3 regions of the Sporosarcina sp. P17b genome follow, and region 3 is predicted to be linked to each of the others. Evidence: riboswitches for the same ligand, from Rfam matches in the RefSeq annotation. Region 3 holds a riboswitch; each other region holds the start of a gene.
What was found. A riboswitch is a leader RNA that binds a small molecule or an ion and turns the genes downstream of it on or off. The one in region 3 is predicted to bind cobalamin.
Positions count from the first base shown of each region.

Region 1 (4,959 bases), on a different contig from region 3:
ATTTGATTTGAGCTTACAGCATGTGACGAGTTTGTCACATGCTTTTTCAGATTGTCATACTAAAGACAGGAGAAAAATCTATGGATTGATTAAGATAGTACTAACAAGGAGTGATGGAATGGTAATTTTACAAGCAACGAAAATATATAAATCATATGGCAATAAGTTTAATAAACAAGAAGTACTCAGTGCGCTTGATTTAGAAGTAAATAAAGGTGAATTCGTCAGTATTATGGGTGCATCTGGATCCGGTAAAACGACTCTGCTTAACGTTCTCTCTTCTATTGATCGGGTAAGTCAGGGAACGATTAGCATAGAAGGGCAGAATATTAATCAAATGAAAGAGAAACAAATGGCGGAATTCCGTAAACGTCACTTAGGCTTCATCTTTCAGGACTATAACTTACTCGATACGTTAACTGTGAAAGAAAATATTTTACTTCCGTTATCGGTACAAAAAGTAGCGAAAAAAAGAGCCAATGAAAAGTTTTATGCAGTGGCGGAAGACTTAGGCATTGCAGACATTGCAGACAAATATCCCAATGAAATCTCAGGTGGTCAAAAGCAAAGGACGTCTGCTGCGCGAGCGTTTATTCATGATCCAAGTATCATCTTTGCGGATGAACCAACGGGCGCACTCGATTCAAAAGCAGCATCTGATCTTTTGAATAAATTAAGTGAGCTCAACACGAAGCGAAATGCCTCTATTGTGATGGTCACTCATGACCCATTGGCGGCAAGTTTCAGTGAGCGTGTCGTGTTCATTAAAGACGGACAAATCTACACGCAACTCTATAAAGGAGACCAAACACGGACCGAGTTTTTCAATGACATTATAAAAACGCAAGGTGTATTGGGTGGTGTGCAACATGACGCTTAATCAACTAATCTTCCGCAATATTAAGAAAAACCTCAAGCATTATTATGTGTATATCTTTGCTTTAGTCTTTAGTGTTGGTCTGTACTTTTCATTCGTTACACTGCAATTTGATCCTGCATTGGACGATGCAACGAGTGGAATAAGAGGTGCTGCGGCTATCAAGTCAGGTTCCATTTTACTACTTGCTATTGTATCTGTTTTCCTGCTTTATGCTAATAATTTATTCATCAAACGCCGCAGTAAGGAAATTGGCTTGTTTCAATTGATCGGTATGACGAAAGGGACAGTTTTCCGCATATTGAGTGTCGAGAATTTCGTGTTGTACATTGGCTCTTTAGTTGTGGGGGTATTCGCGGGCTTTTCAATGTCTCGACTATTGATGATTATTCTTTTCAAGGTGACAGGTGTAAAAGATGTAGCAACACTACGATTCTCTTCTGAAGCGTTACTGCAAACGTTAGTAGTATTTGCGTTGATCTATATTTTGATTTTGATCATGAACGCAGTATTTATCAAACGACAAAGCATCTTGTCGCTGTTTAGTGTGACAACTGTTACACAGCAACGTGTACAAAAAATGACGATGTTTCAAGTAGTAATTGGTGTAGTAGGAATTTTGCTTATTGCATGTGGCTATTATTTGTCAACTCAGTTATTTAAGGGTGTAATCCTTAGCAATTATTTGTTCACTACAATGGTCGTCATCCTGACATCCGTTATTATAGGTACGTACTTATTTTATAAAGGTTCTGTCAGCTTCATCTTCAATCTAATCCGTAAACGAAAAGGTGGGTATCTAAACGTTAACGATGTACTGTCCCTTTCTTCCATCATGTTCCGAATGAAATCCAATTCGTTACTATTAATGATTATTACCATATTGTCCGCGCTATCCATTGCGTTGTTATCACTTAGTTATATATCATATTACTCAGTAGAGAAAACAGTGGAGAGGACTATTCCCGCAGATTTTACTATTCCAAATAGTGAGCGTGCTATGGAATTCACACAAGCGCTGGAAGAGAAGAACATTGACTATACGGAGACGGCTACGGATTTAATAACATCACCTGTTGATTTATCAAAAGTCATGACAATGCCAGGAGAGGTTACTGGAGATCAGAGTTATGCCAATACGCGAATGATCGTAATTAGCGAACAAACAGTATTGGAAGTAGATGTAGAAGAAGATGAAGTGATGTTTATTAATTCAGATCCATTGATGGAGAAGTTCATGCAGTTCCAAACTGATCAACAAGCTATTTTTCAAGGTAGAGAACATTCATATGATCTGACTTTTACAGGCACAAAAGATTTAGTTGTTCTACCAACTCGTATAACATATAATTTTCCTGTTGCCGTAGTTGATGACCTAGTATACAAGCAAATGCAAGACGATCAAGACATTTCCTTTACGTCAGAATTCACTGTGTACCATGGAGTAAATATTGTTCAGAAAGATGAACTTGAAAAAGCGAATGACATTTTCAATAAGTTGGAAATAAATATATGGGCGGGACATGAATCAAAATATGAAGGAAGAATAAACCTAAAACAAAGTGTTGGTATTACGATGTTCATCGTAGGATTCCTTGGTCTTGCATTTCTCATCACATCCGGCTGCATTCTCTATTTCAAACAAATGGACGAAAGTGAAGACGAGAAATCAAACTACACGATTCTTCGTAAATTGGGCTTTACACAATCTGATTTGTTGAAGGGGATCCAGAAAAAGCAATTATTTAACTTTGGTATTCCATTAGTTGTCGGATTGCTCCATAGCTACTTCGCAGTAAAATCGGGATGGTTTTTATTCGGTACTGAAATGCTAACACCAATGATTATTGTGATGTTAATTTACACGGCATTATACTCGATATTCGGATTACTATCCGTTATAAATTATAAACGTGTGATAAAAGATTCTCTATAAAGTGTAAACGCCTCTGACAGAGTAATGTCAGAGGCGTATTTATTATTAGTTACTACCAACCAATTCTTCTACTACTGTTTTATATGCTTTATCTAAATTATAAAGCTGCTGTTCTTTTTCTGTTTGATCTTTTGAAGTATCTTCGGAAATCTGTCTTTTCACATCATTGAGTACTAAGGGGAGTGGAGTAGAGTGAGTGCTCACTCGGTCCGACATCAGCGTATCCTTTAATAAGTTTGTAAAATCATCGATTGTTTGGTTATTCATAATTCATTCTCCTCATCGTGTTTTGTAGTGGTTCGTCGACAAAAAAACATCCGTCCAAGTAAATGCCTGGAAGGATGTTAAGTGGGAAGCCATGACGAATTAAACGGTTCAGTCGGATATTCATATATAGTGGATCGATAGAAGCTGTATCGAAGCCACCTAATGAATGTCCTGATCCCGTTTTTTCGTACGTCGGCTTGTGTATGATTGTTCATAAGCCGCACTTGACACCTCCTATCCGCGTAGGTTATTGGTGTGTACTGATCTAGGCAGGTCTCCTGGCTCGTCTTCAACGTATAATTCACCTTCCCATTTCCCTTGCGGTGAAACAGTGGTAACGAATTATACTCCAACTCACAGTTGCGGGACAGCATCGGTTTTTCACCGATTTCCCTTTTAAGCGTTTAAGAAAAATAAACGCACCGATCTCTAACACGATATTCAGTTGCTCTTTCAGTATATCACTATTATTTATGAAAGGAACAAAATAGCGCAGTATCCATTTAGGATCTGCACTATAACTTTTGTCTGTAATCACGTTACCCACTCAGCGAATGACGAGTCGCGTTTCGTTGATATAAATATACTCCAACAAATACGATAAACTCAGACGCAGGGATAGATAGCCAAATCCCATTTAGCCCAAAGAAGCGTGGTAAAATCATCAAGAAAATCAACATAATAATAATTTCGCGAGAAGCGGTGATCCAAGTCGCCATCCGAACATTACCGACTGACTGATAATACGTCATCATCACGAAGTTCGTACCTGTGAATAAATAGGCAATGAAGAATAAATTAATTCCGGTAGTGGCCAAATCTCTGACGGCTTGTGGGAAGTCTCCGAAAATCGATACAATAGGGCCTGCTGCGAACTGTCCCACGAGGAAAAATACAGCACCTGCAATGACGACAGTGAGGGTGGCCTTTTTAACGGTTTCCTTCATTCTTTCTCGGTTGCCAGAACCTCTATAATAACTAATCAGTGGTTGTATTGCACCACCCATTCCTAGGAATAGCATCAGCATGACGCTGTGCACATAATTCAAAATAGAGAACGCTGCAACACCTTCCGTACCAGCCATTCGTTCGAACGCAATATTATGTGTGATGGTAAAGAAGGATATACCCAATTCGGATAAGAAACTTGGGAATCCGATGAATAGAATCGCTAGAAATAGTTTTTTATTGAATTTCAAGCGAATCAGTTTCAAGTTATTGGTCTGCCTAAAGAAGTGTGTTACTAGTACGAGCATACCCAAAAACGAAGCAATAATTGTCGCTGATGCAGCACCAGCGACTCCGTAGTCTAAAATGAATAAGAACACGTAGTTCAAAATAATATTGACGACAGACGTCACAATCAAACCAGCCATTGAGAGGTTCGGTGCTCCATCATTTCGCACGAAAATACTAAAAGTGTTTTCTACAGTGAAGATAAAACCAAATAATAAAATAACAAATAAGTATTGCGATACATAAGGGAATGTGGTCGCATTGGCCCCAAGCGCGTATGCTAGTGGATCCCTAAAGATAAAGGCAGTCAAACCTAATACAATAGTAAATAAGAATATGGAAATAATAGCGTGCGTAAAGATCGACCGGGCTCTTTGCGTATCCTTAGCGCCCATAGCTATCGAATATTTTGTAGCAGCACCGATACCAATCCATAAAGAAATAGCAAAAAAGATAGTATAAACGGGAGCCGAAATTCCGACTCCCGCTAATGCTTCTGCACCCAATCGATTACCGACCATGATGCCGTCTGCCACAATATTGATTGCCATTAGTAACATACCGACAGTTGAAGGTATCAAGTAACGTAAAAAGATACGTCCTACTGGCTCAGTATCTAATTGATTGAATTTGGGTGAAGAAG
Region 1 is NZ_PDYP01000007.1:83,763-88,721, forward strand. It holds gene CSV76_RS10165 (ABC transporter ATP-binding protein) at 119-880, shown strand; gene CSV76_RS10170 (ABC transporter permease) at 870-2,813, shown strand; gene CSV76_RS10175 (hypothetical protein) at 2,859-3,080, opposite strand; cobalamin riboswitch at 3,332-3,522, opposite strand; gene CSV76_RS10180 (MATE family efflux transporter) at 3,620-4,959, opposite strand, start outside.
Region 1: linked by a shared signal. The riboswitch ahead of CSV76_RS10175 (hypothetical protein) and the one ahead of CSV76_RS06420 (ABC transporter substrate-binding protein) in region 3 are both predicted to bind cobalamin.

Region 2 (4,959 bases), on a different contig from region 3:
CGGTGCGCAAATACTGCGGGAACTAGGCATTCGAGAAATGCGTCTGTTGACGAATAATCCGAAGAAAATTGCCGGTTTAAAAGGATATGAGTTGGAAGTGGTCGAACGTGTTCCAATTCAGCTACCATTTAATGAAGCGAACGAAAAATACTTACACACAAAAGCGGAAAAACTAGGTCATTTATTAACTTTATAAGGAGAGATAAAATTGGGTAATATATTCGAAGGGCATTTAGTAGGTACAGGCTTAAAAGTAGGAATTGTTGTAGGTCGATTCAATGAGTTCATCACTGGGAAGTTACTATCCGGTGCACAAGACGCATTCAAACGACATGGTGTAGATGAAGCGGACGTAGACGTAGCGTGGGTACCAGGAGCATTTGAAATTTCGCTGATTGCGAAGAAGATGGCGGATTCTAAAAAGTATGATGCAGTCATTACGCTCGGTACAGTAATCCGCGGCGCGACACCTCACTTTGACTTTGTTTGTAATGAAGTGGCAAAGGGTGTATCTCAAGCGGGTATGCAATCTGGAATCCCGGTGATCTTTGGTGTGCTAACGACGGATACGATTGAGCAATCGATCGAGCGTGCGGGGACTAAGGCAGGCAACAAAGGTTGGGACGCAGCGGTGTCTGCTATTGAGATGGCGAACCTCACGAAGCAGTTTGACTGATTAGTGAGTAGAAAAAAAGGATGTTCCTGAAGTTACTTACTTCATGGGGCATCCTTTTTGTGTTGTTATGTTTAAGAGCAAGAGTTTATGGATAGTTAGTTACTTAGTGAGCGCAAGGGGATGGAAGCTTCGGCATCCAGCTTTCGCTCATAGAATCCGTTTGAGCGCTCATAGAACACATTTTGCGCTCTATAGCACGCAGAATCCGCTCTATCAGACGCCACGAGTGCTCATAGATTCATCTAAGTGATCATAGAACCTTGATAACCGCTCATAGCCTTGAAAGCTCAACATTAATCACAACCATAACCATAACCTTAATGCACTACAAAGAGTATCGCTTACTCGCATTGCAAGAGATTGGTGCGAGAGCCATAGCGAACTACGGCTTTTGCGAGTAAAAGTGAAGCGTTAGGAGCACATCTTTGCACTAGAGGTGGTTCACCGCCCACCCTCCGGAAATACGTCCTTCCGAAGCGCAAATCCCCTCACGAACACCAGCGTCAGCTACTCTAATAAAAACTTTCAAAGAAAAAACTGTCTAAGAAACGAATATAGTTTCTTAGACAGTTCTAAATTCATTATTTAACCGCAACTACGCCTAGCTTTTCTCGTGCCTGTACAGTAGCGACGACCATGTTCTTTAATGCAGCAATCGTTTCTTCGCGCTTTCTTGTCTTCAAACCACAATCGGGATTAATCCAGAACTGGTTGGGCTCGAGAACTTCAAGGCCTTTGTTGATAATCTCCGTCATCTCTTCAACGGCTGGGACGCGTGGACTATGGATGTCGTAGACGCCTAAGCCGATTCCTTTGTCGTAGTGATACTCATTGAAAGCTTCAACCAAGTCACCGTGACTACGTGAAGTTTCAATTGAGATGACATCTGCATCAAGTGCGCTGATTGCCTCAATAAAATCGTTGAAATCACAATAGCACATATGCGTGTGGATTTGCGTCGTATCTTTTACGGATGCAGTAGACACGCGGAATGCATTGACTGCCCAATCTAAATAGTGTTTCCATTCAGCTTTTTTCAATGGAAGACCTTCACGAAGTGCTGGCTCATCTACTTGAATCATATGAATACCTGCCGCTTCAAGCGCTTCGACTTCCTTGCGTAAAGCAAGTGCAATTTGGTTTGTCACTTCTTCTCTTGACAAATCATCACGAACGAATGACCAATTTAAAATGGTTACAGGACCTGTAAGCATTCCTTTTACTTCGTGATCTGTGAGTGATTTTGCATAAACGGATTCTTCGACTGTCATCGGTTTAATGAATGCAACGTCTCCGAAGATGATTGGTGGCTTCACACAACGTGAACCGTAGGACTGAACCCAAGCTTTTTCAGTGAAGACAAAGCCGTCTAGCTTTTCTCCGAAGTATTCAACCATGTCCGTCCGTTCGAACTCACCATGAACTAATACATCTAGCCCTAAGTCTTCTTGAATATCAATCCATTCTTTAATTTCGGCATGTACGAAGTCTTTGTACTGCTGATCTGTAATTTCATCTTTTCTCCATTTATTACGTGTAGCGCGTACTTCCGGAGTTTGTGGGAAACTACCTATTGTAGTAGTAGGAAGTAGTGGCAATTGGAATTTTTCCTGCTGCTTCACTTTACGTTCCGCAAATAGTGAACTTCGTTTACTTTCGGAAAGTAAACTTCCGGACGTTGCTTCACGCACTTCTTTATTGTTACGAGCAGGGAGCGCATTAAATGCGTTCAATGCTTCTTCGCTTTTTTTGAATTCCGTAGCGACTTTTTCCCTTCCATGTAGTAAAGACGTTTGAATCGTTTTGATTTCTTCAATTTTCTCATCAGCAAATGCTAAAGCATTCAAGATCGTTGCATCAAGCTTCTGTTCAGAACGAGTCGTAACAGGTGAGTGAAGCAGACTGCAAGATGGTTGAATCCACAAGTTGTCAGCTGAAACGTGCTTCTGGATTGTTTCAGATAATACTAGTTTTTCCTCCAAATCTGATCGCCATACGTTGCGTCCGTCTACAATTCCGGCTGCAAGCACTTTGTTTTTAGGGAAACCGTATTGCGCCAAGTTCTTTAAGTTTTTCTCGCCTCCGTGGACGAAATCAAGTCCAATTCCTGCAACTGGCAATGCGATAGTCTCTACATAATGTTCTACTGAATCAAAGTAAGTCTGCAAAAGAATATTCAGTCCATCGAGATTTTTCGTCAACTGTGAATATATTTCAGTGACAGCTTTCATTTCATCTGAGCAAATGGAGGTAGATAGAATAGGCTCATCGATTTGGACCCACTGCACACCTTCATCCTGTAGTTCCTGTAAAACTTTTTGATAAAGTGGAATCAATTGCAAGATGATGGATGGTACGTCTTTTTCTGCGTATCCTTTAGATAATTTTAATAATGTATAAGGCCCTAAAAGAACGGGTTTCCCTTCAATGCCTAGTTCGTTCTTTGCTTCACGATAGGCAGCAAGTGGCTTGTTCTCCGTCAACTCAAAACGCTGACCCTCGTATTCGGGTACGATATAGTGATAGTTCGTATTGAACCACTTGGTCATTTCAGAGGCAACTGCCTCGTCATTGCCGCGAGCCATTGAGAAGTATGTGGAAGTGGAAACTTGTCCGCCTTTCCAGTTATAGCGTGAAGGTATGATGCCGAACATTGCAGATGTATCTAGTACGCGATCATACAATGTGAAATCACCCACGGCAATTAAGTCCACGCCTGCCTCTTGCTGCTTTTTTAAGTTGGCCAATCGAATTTCTTTCGTTGTTTGAAGAAGCTCGTCTTGTGAGATCTTGTTCGACCAAAATGCCTCGAGTGCACGTTTCCATTCACGATTTTCACCTATAACAGGATAGCCTGCGATACTACTTTTAACCATTGATTATTCCCCCTTGAAATTTTTGTAATAAAAAAACATTTCTCGGGGAAATGTTAGAAGGTCGCGTATGTATAAAACACATGCATAAAAAAGCACGTATTTATAGACTGCGTGTGTCTAACACTTCCCTATTCACCGTAGGATTAAGCGTTGTGAAAAATAGGCAGGTATCTGGCTGGACGCTGGGCGTCTTCACAGTGGCGGGACCGCTCCAAGAAAGGATTCCCTATTAGGAAATGAAAAATTTTTCATTTCACCTATTTTTCAAACTATTCAATTCAGATGATTGTCTCTAAAGCTATCATATGGAAAAACAGGTGTCAACTTGCTATCTATATTTAATGATTACTACCTATAGAACAATTATTAAAGTAGAAAGATAGGTGCGAGAGGAGTGAAGACTTCTCTACATAAACTGTTATATAACTGTTGTAGATGATTACAATCACATCTACTTAATCGAGATGTGAAAATTTTCACAATTCAGTTGAAAGTTAACTAGACTTTAGGTATGATATGTACTAACACGTCTTCAAATGAAGAAAATAATCATCTTTTATGTGCTGTTTTGTAATTAGCAGGCTATGGGGTATTGCTGAATAATCGATGATAAATAGTGTTCATCGCTACATGTTATACAACAGAGTAGCGCAAAAAATATTAAGGGGTGGCTTTTTTCCATGATAAATTATGAAAAAGTAGGTAAACTGCAAGTCGCAACAGAACTGTATAACTTCGTAAACGAAGATGTTCTACCGGGCTTAGAAATCCAAAAAGATCAATTTTGGGCAAACTTTGATTCGCTCATTCATGAACTTGCTCCTGAAAACAAAGCGCTATTAGAAAAACGTGATGAATTGCAAAAGACTATTAGCGAATGGCACCAAAATAATAAAGGCGAAATTGATTTCGCTAAATATAAAGAGTTTTTACAAGAGATTGGCTATTTAGAGCCAGTTCCTGAAGACTTTAAAGTGACAACAGCTAACGTTGACAATGAAGTCGCAAACCAAGCAGGCTCACAATTGGTAGTTCCAATTGATAACGCCCGGTATGCATTAAATGCAGCGAATGCTAGGTGGGGAAGTCTATACGATGCACTTTACGGATCGGATGTAATTAGTGATGATGCGGGTGCTGAAGCTGGCGTTCAATACAATCCGATTCGTGGACAAAAGGTTATTGATTTTGCGAAAAAATTATTAGACCAAGCAGCACCTTTAGCTGAGGGTTCTCATGCAGAGGTAACGGCTTATAAAATTGTAGAAGGTAAACTTCAAGTGACGCTTGAAAGCGGTAACACGGTTCTATTGCAAGATGAGTCCAAGTTTGTTGGATATAATGGCAAAGAAGACGCGCCGACTGCTGTATTGTTAGTGAATAATGGATTGCATATCGAAATCGTAA
Region 2 is NZ_PDYP01000002.1:323,354-328,312, reverse strand. It holds gene CSV76_RS03550 (bifunctional 3,4-dihydroxy-2-butanone-4-phosphate synthase/GTP cyclohydrolase II) at 1-196, shown strand, start outside; gene ribH (6,7-dimethyl-8-ribityllumazine synthase) at 209-676, shown strand; gene metE (5-methyltetrahydropteroyltriglutamate--homocysteine S-methyltransferase) at 1,258-3,552, opposite strand; cobalamin riboswitch at 3,698-3,828, opposite strand; gene CSV76_RS03535 (malate synthase G) at 4,233-4,959, shown strand, end outside.
Region 2: linked by a shared signal. The riboswitch ahead of metE (5-methyltetrahydropteroyltriglutamate--homocysteine S-methyltransferase) and the one ahead of CSV76_RS06420 (ABC transporter substrate-binding protein) in region 3 are both predicted to bind cobalamin.

Region 3 (4,959 bases):
CCTTTCAGACAGGATGACATACGCTTCGGTACATATGGCAATGGTCCTGCAGTTATGGATTTAGCCGTTCGTACGAATCAACTGGAGTGGGTACCTGGACGCTTTACGGTAGCGTACGACTTACATTCAGATGAAAGTTTATTAGGGAAATACCATTTGACAATAACCTACTCGGAGGTAACACAATGAATGCAGTAGAGCAGATTCAACATGAAATTAAAGAAGCATTGCACCAAGCCATTGAAAAAGCACAACTAGTAGAAGGTGCAGATATTCCAGAAATCAAACTGGAATCACCAAGAAGTAAAGAAAATGGAGACTATGCAGCGAACATTGCGATGCAGTTGACGAAACTAGCGAAAAAACCACCACGTGCAATTGCGGAAAGTATTCTAGAGAACTTGGATACGACGAACACCGCAATCGACTCTATCGAAATTGCTGGACCTGGTTTCCTCAATATCCGTTTGAAAACAGACAGTCTTGGAGATATCGTGAAATCTGTCCTTGACCAAGGAGCAGATTACGGACGTTCAGACAGCGGACAGCAACAGAAGATCCAAGTTGAATTTGTCTCAGCAAACCCAACAGGCGACTTGCACTTAGGGCACGCACGCGGGGCTTCACTAGGGGATTCATTGTGTAATATTCTCGATAAAGCAGGCTATGACGTAGCGCGCGAATACTATATCAATGATGCGGGTAATCAAATAAATAACTTAGCGTTATCTATTGACGTTCGGTATTTCGAAGCGCTTGGATTAGAAAAAGAAATGCCAGAAGACGGCTATCGCGGTGCAGATATCATCACAATCGCAAAAGGCCTCGTTGAACAATATGGCGACAAGTACGTCCATGTGTCAGAAGAAGAGCGACTTGCATTTTTCCGTGAGCACGGCTTGAATATCGAATTGGACAAACTGAAAAAAGACTTGGCAGATTTCCGCGTTCATTTCGACCACTGGTTCTCGGAAACGTCACTATATAACAACGGCAAGATCGAAGTTGCGCTTACTAAACTTCGTGAAAATGGCCATGTCTATGAAGAAGACGGTGCAACTTGGTTCCGCTCGACTACATTTGGTGACGACAAAGACCGTGTACTGATCAAACAAGACGGTTCATTCACATACTTAACTCCGGACATCGCTTATCACCAAGATAAACTGAGTCGCGGATTTGATAAACTCATCAACATCTGGGGAGCAGACCACCATGGCTATATTCCGCGTATGAAAGCAGCGATTCAAGCACTTGGCTATGATCGCGATACGCTAGAAGTAGAAGTGGCACAAATGGTTCAGCTCTATAAAGACGGAGAAAAGTTCAAGATGAGCAAGCGCACAGGAAAAGCGGTCACACTACGTGAACTCGTAGAAGAAGTCGGCCTAGACGCTGTACGTTATTTCTTCGCGATGCGCTCAGGTGATGCACAAATGGACTTCGACTTGGACTTGGCTGTTTCCAAATCCAACGAAAACCCTGTGTACTACGCACAATATGCGCACGCGCGAATTTGTTCGATCTTGCGTCAGGCGAAAGAGCAAAACGTAGTGGCGTCGACAGAGAACGTCACGCTATTGCAAGATGAAAAAGAATTAGAGTTGTTGAAGAAGCTTGGAGATTTCCCAAAACTCATTAGCGACTCGGCTCGCATGCGTGCACCGCACCGTGTGACGACGTATATCCAAGAGCTAGCAGCAAGCTTCCATAGTTTCTATAATGCGAACAAAGTGTTGGATCCTGAGAACAAGGAGCTTTCCGAAGCACGCTTGGCTTTGATTACGGCAACGAAAACGACGATTGCGAATGCGTTGAAATTGGTAGGCGTCGAAGCACCTGAAAGAATGTAATATGTTGAAAGTGGCCAAGCGGGTTTACTGCTTGGCTTTTTTGTTTTCGCTTTTTGAGGAGGAAGGGGAGAGCAACGTTTCGCTGCGTTCCAGGCGGACGCGTTCGGGAGGGCTCATCGCGGCCCCTCAGGAAAGCGTCCCCCTGCTGGAGCCTCACTCCCAAACACGTTCCAATCTCCGCCTACCCCCTGTACAACCAACACTATTATCGCTATAATAAGTCATAATTACATATCTTTCGAAAAGGTTCTCTAATTAACGAGATGAAAAGCGAAATCGGTTCAAATCCGATGCGGTCCCGCCACTGTACGTGCTATGCACAAGCCAGGTCACCTGCCTTTTTAAGAAAATGAAGTTCCGCAGCAACCTACGAGGATAGGTACAGTGGAAGAAATCACACCCTGATTTCATCCCACCTCATCCTTCGACCTATCGAAGGGTTTTTTTAATGTCTGCGGATCGCGTAATGAAACACACATATCAAAGGAGGAACACACATGAAGAAGTTTTGGCAACTTTTGCTGACGGCGATGCTTGCGGTACTTGTACTTGCAGCATGCGGCAACGACAGCAAAAAAGAAGAAACACCGGCAGATGAAAATCCAGCTGGCGAAGAAACGAAAACAGATACACAATCAACGGATACAACAAGTTATCCATATACGCTGACAGATGCAGCGGGCGAAGAAATTACATTGGAACAAGCACCTGAAACTGTAATTTCATTAATTCCAAGCAACACAGAAATTTTATTTGGTATCGATGCAGGAGATAAAGTAATCGCTGTAACAGAAAACGATGACTTTCCTGAAGAAGTAGCAGAACTTGATACAGTAGGGGACTTCACGGTCAATGTGGAAAAAGTGATTTCATTGCAGCCAGAAGCAGTATTTGCACACGAAATGATGATGGGTTCAAGTGAAGAAGGTTTGAACCAAATTCGTGACGCTGGCATTCCAGTGATCGTCGTTCCGAATGCGGGTACATTTGACGAGACGTATGCATCGATTGAAATGATTGGTGAAGTGATGGACAAAAATGCAGAAGCTAATCAAATCGTCGAAGATATGAAAACAAAAATTGCAGATATCGAAAAGAAAGCAGCGGATATTACAGACAAGAAGCGCGTGTTTGTTGAAAACTCCGATGCACCTGAGATCTATACACCAGGAAAAGGGACGTTCCCACAGCAATTCTTGGATATGATTCACGCTGAAAACATCGTGACAGAAGAAGGTTGGATTATGATCAGCCCTGAAACGATTGTAGATGAAAATCCGGATGTTATTTTGGCTATGTATAGCTACGTTCCAAACGTCGTAGAAAATATTAAAACGCGTGACGGGTTTGATGCGGTGACTGCGATCAAAGAAGATCAAGTCATTCAACTGGATGAAGATATCACAAGCCGTACAGGTCCACGCTTAGCTGATGGATTAGAATTGTTTGCGAAAGCAATCTATCCTGAGGTATTCGGTGAATAAAACCGCTCTCGCCTATGTCGTGTCGATTGCCACATTGCTTGTGGCAATCTGGCTCGGCGTATCGATCGGTACAGTGAAAATACCAATAGAGACGCTATGGAATCATTCAGATGCGACTGCAAGTAATATATTGTGGAAGATCCGGATGCCGCGTGTATTACTGGCAGGAATTGTCGGTGCATCACTTGCTATTTCAGGAGCCGCTTTCCAAGGGCTACTGAAAAATCCATTAGCTGATCCTTACACCCTCGGAGTGTCATCCGGTGCCTCTGTCGGCGCCGTGATCACACTCTTTTTTGGTATTTCGCTACCGGTACTTGGCGCATTCACCTTACCCGTATTTAGTATGATCGGTGCCGCTTTGACGATGTTTCTAGTAATCGGTTTCGCGCGTCTGGTCGACCGTTCAATGAAAATGGAAACGATTATATTAACAGGAATCATATTTGGCTCATTCCTTGGCTCGGTACTGTCGCTGATGATTGCATTAACGCAAGAAGAACTCCGCCAAATTGTAGGTTGGTTGCTTGGTAGCGTATCGATGCGTGGATGGAAATATATTACGATGGTTCTGCCATTTTTCATCATCGGGTCGTTCATGTTGTGGCTGAATCGTCGCGAGTTGAATGCTTTACTATTTGGTGAAGAACGTGCGCATCACCTTGGAGTCAATGTAAAACAACGTAAGTTAATGATTCTGCTTGGTGGTTCGGTGTTGACGGGTTCTGCCGTGGCGGTGTCGGGAACAATTGGCTTCGTCGGCTTAGTTGTACCGCATATGACACGGATGCTTTGGGGTTCCGATCATCGACACGTTCTACCGTTATCCTTATTCAATGGGGCCTCGTTACTCATCATTTGTGATCTTGTAGCACGAACGATTATTTCGCCGGCTGAATTACCGGTCGGTGTCATTACGGCATTCATTGGCGCTCCGGTGTTTGCTTATATCTTTTATAAACAGCGTAGAAAAGGAGCGATGTGACCATGTTGCAAGTGGAAAATTTATCGGGAGGCTACGGCAAGGAACCGATTGTGCGAAATGTGTCGTTCCACGTGGAAAAAGGAGAAGTTCTTGGGATTTTAGGTCCGAATGGTAGTGGTAAATCGACGTTATTGAAGATTATTTCGGGAATTTTGCCGAAACAAAGCGGCAAGGTAATGATAGCTGGAAAGCCTTCTGGTGCGTATACACAAAAGCAATTTGCCCAACAAGTAGCGGTCCTTCCACAACTCCATGCCCATGCGTTTTCGCATACAGTGAAAGACACCGTGGCACTCGGCCGTTATCCATATCAGTCAGGAATTTTCTCGAGTTGGTCGGAGCTGGACGAGCAAGCTGTACAGGAAGCGATGCACCATACAGGCGTCACACGATATGAAAATACTCCAATTGAATTATTATCAGGTGGCGAGCAACAGCGCGTATTCGTTGCCCAAGCACTCGCTCAGCAAGCGCCTATTTTATTATTGGATGAACCAACGAACCATCTCGACATCGCGCATCAGCAACAATTGCTCGATACAATCCGCAATCAAGCAATGCAGAAAGGGATCACGGTCATCTCGGTCTTTCACGACATTAACTTGGCGGCTCTCTATTGTGATCGCTTGTTGTTGTT
Region 3 is NZ_PDYP01000004.1:130,405-135,363, forward strand. It holds gene CSV76_RS06410 (YwiB family protein) at 1-189, shown strand, start outside; gene argS (arginine--tRNA ligase) at 186-1,853, shown strand; cobalamin riboswitch at 2,081-2,208, shown strand; gene CSV76_RS06420 (ABC transporter substrate-binding protein) at 2,351-3,337, shown strand; gene CSV76_RS06425 (FecCD family ABC transporter permease) at 3,330-4,322, shown strand; gene CSV76_RS06430 (adenosylcobinamide amidohydrolase) at 4,325-4,959, shown strand, end outside.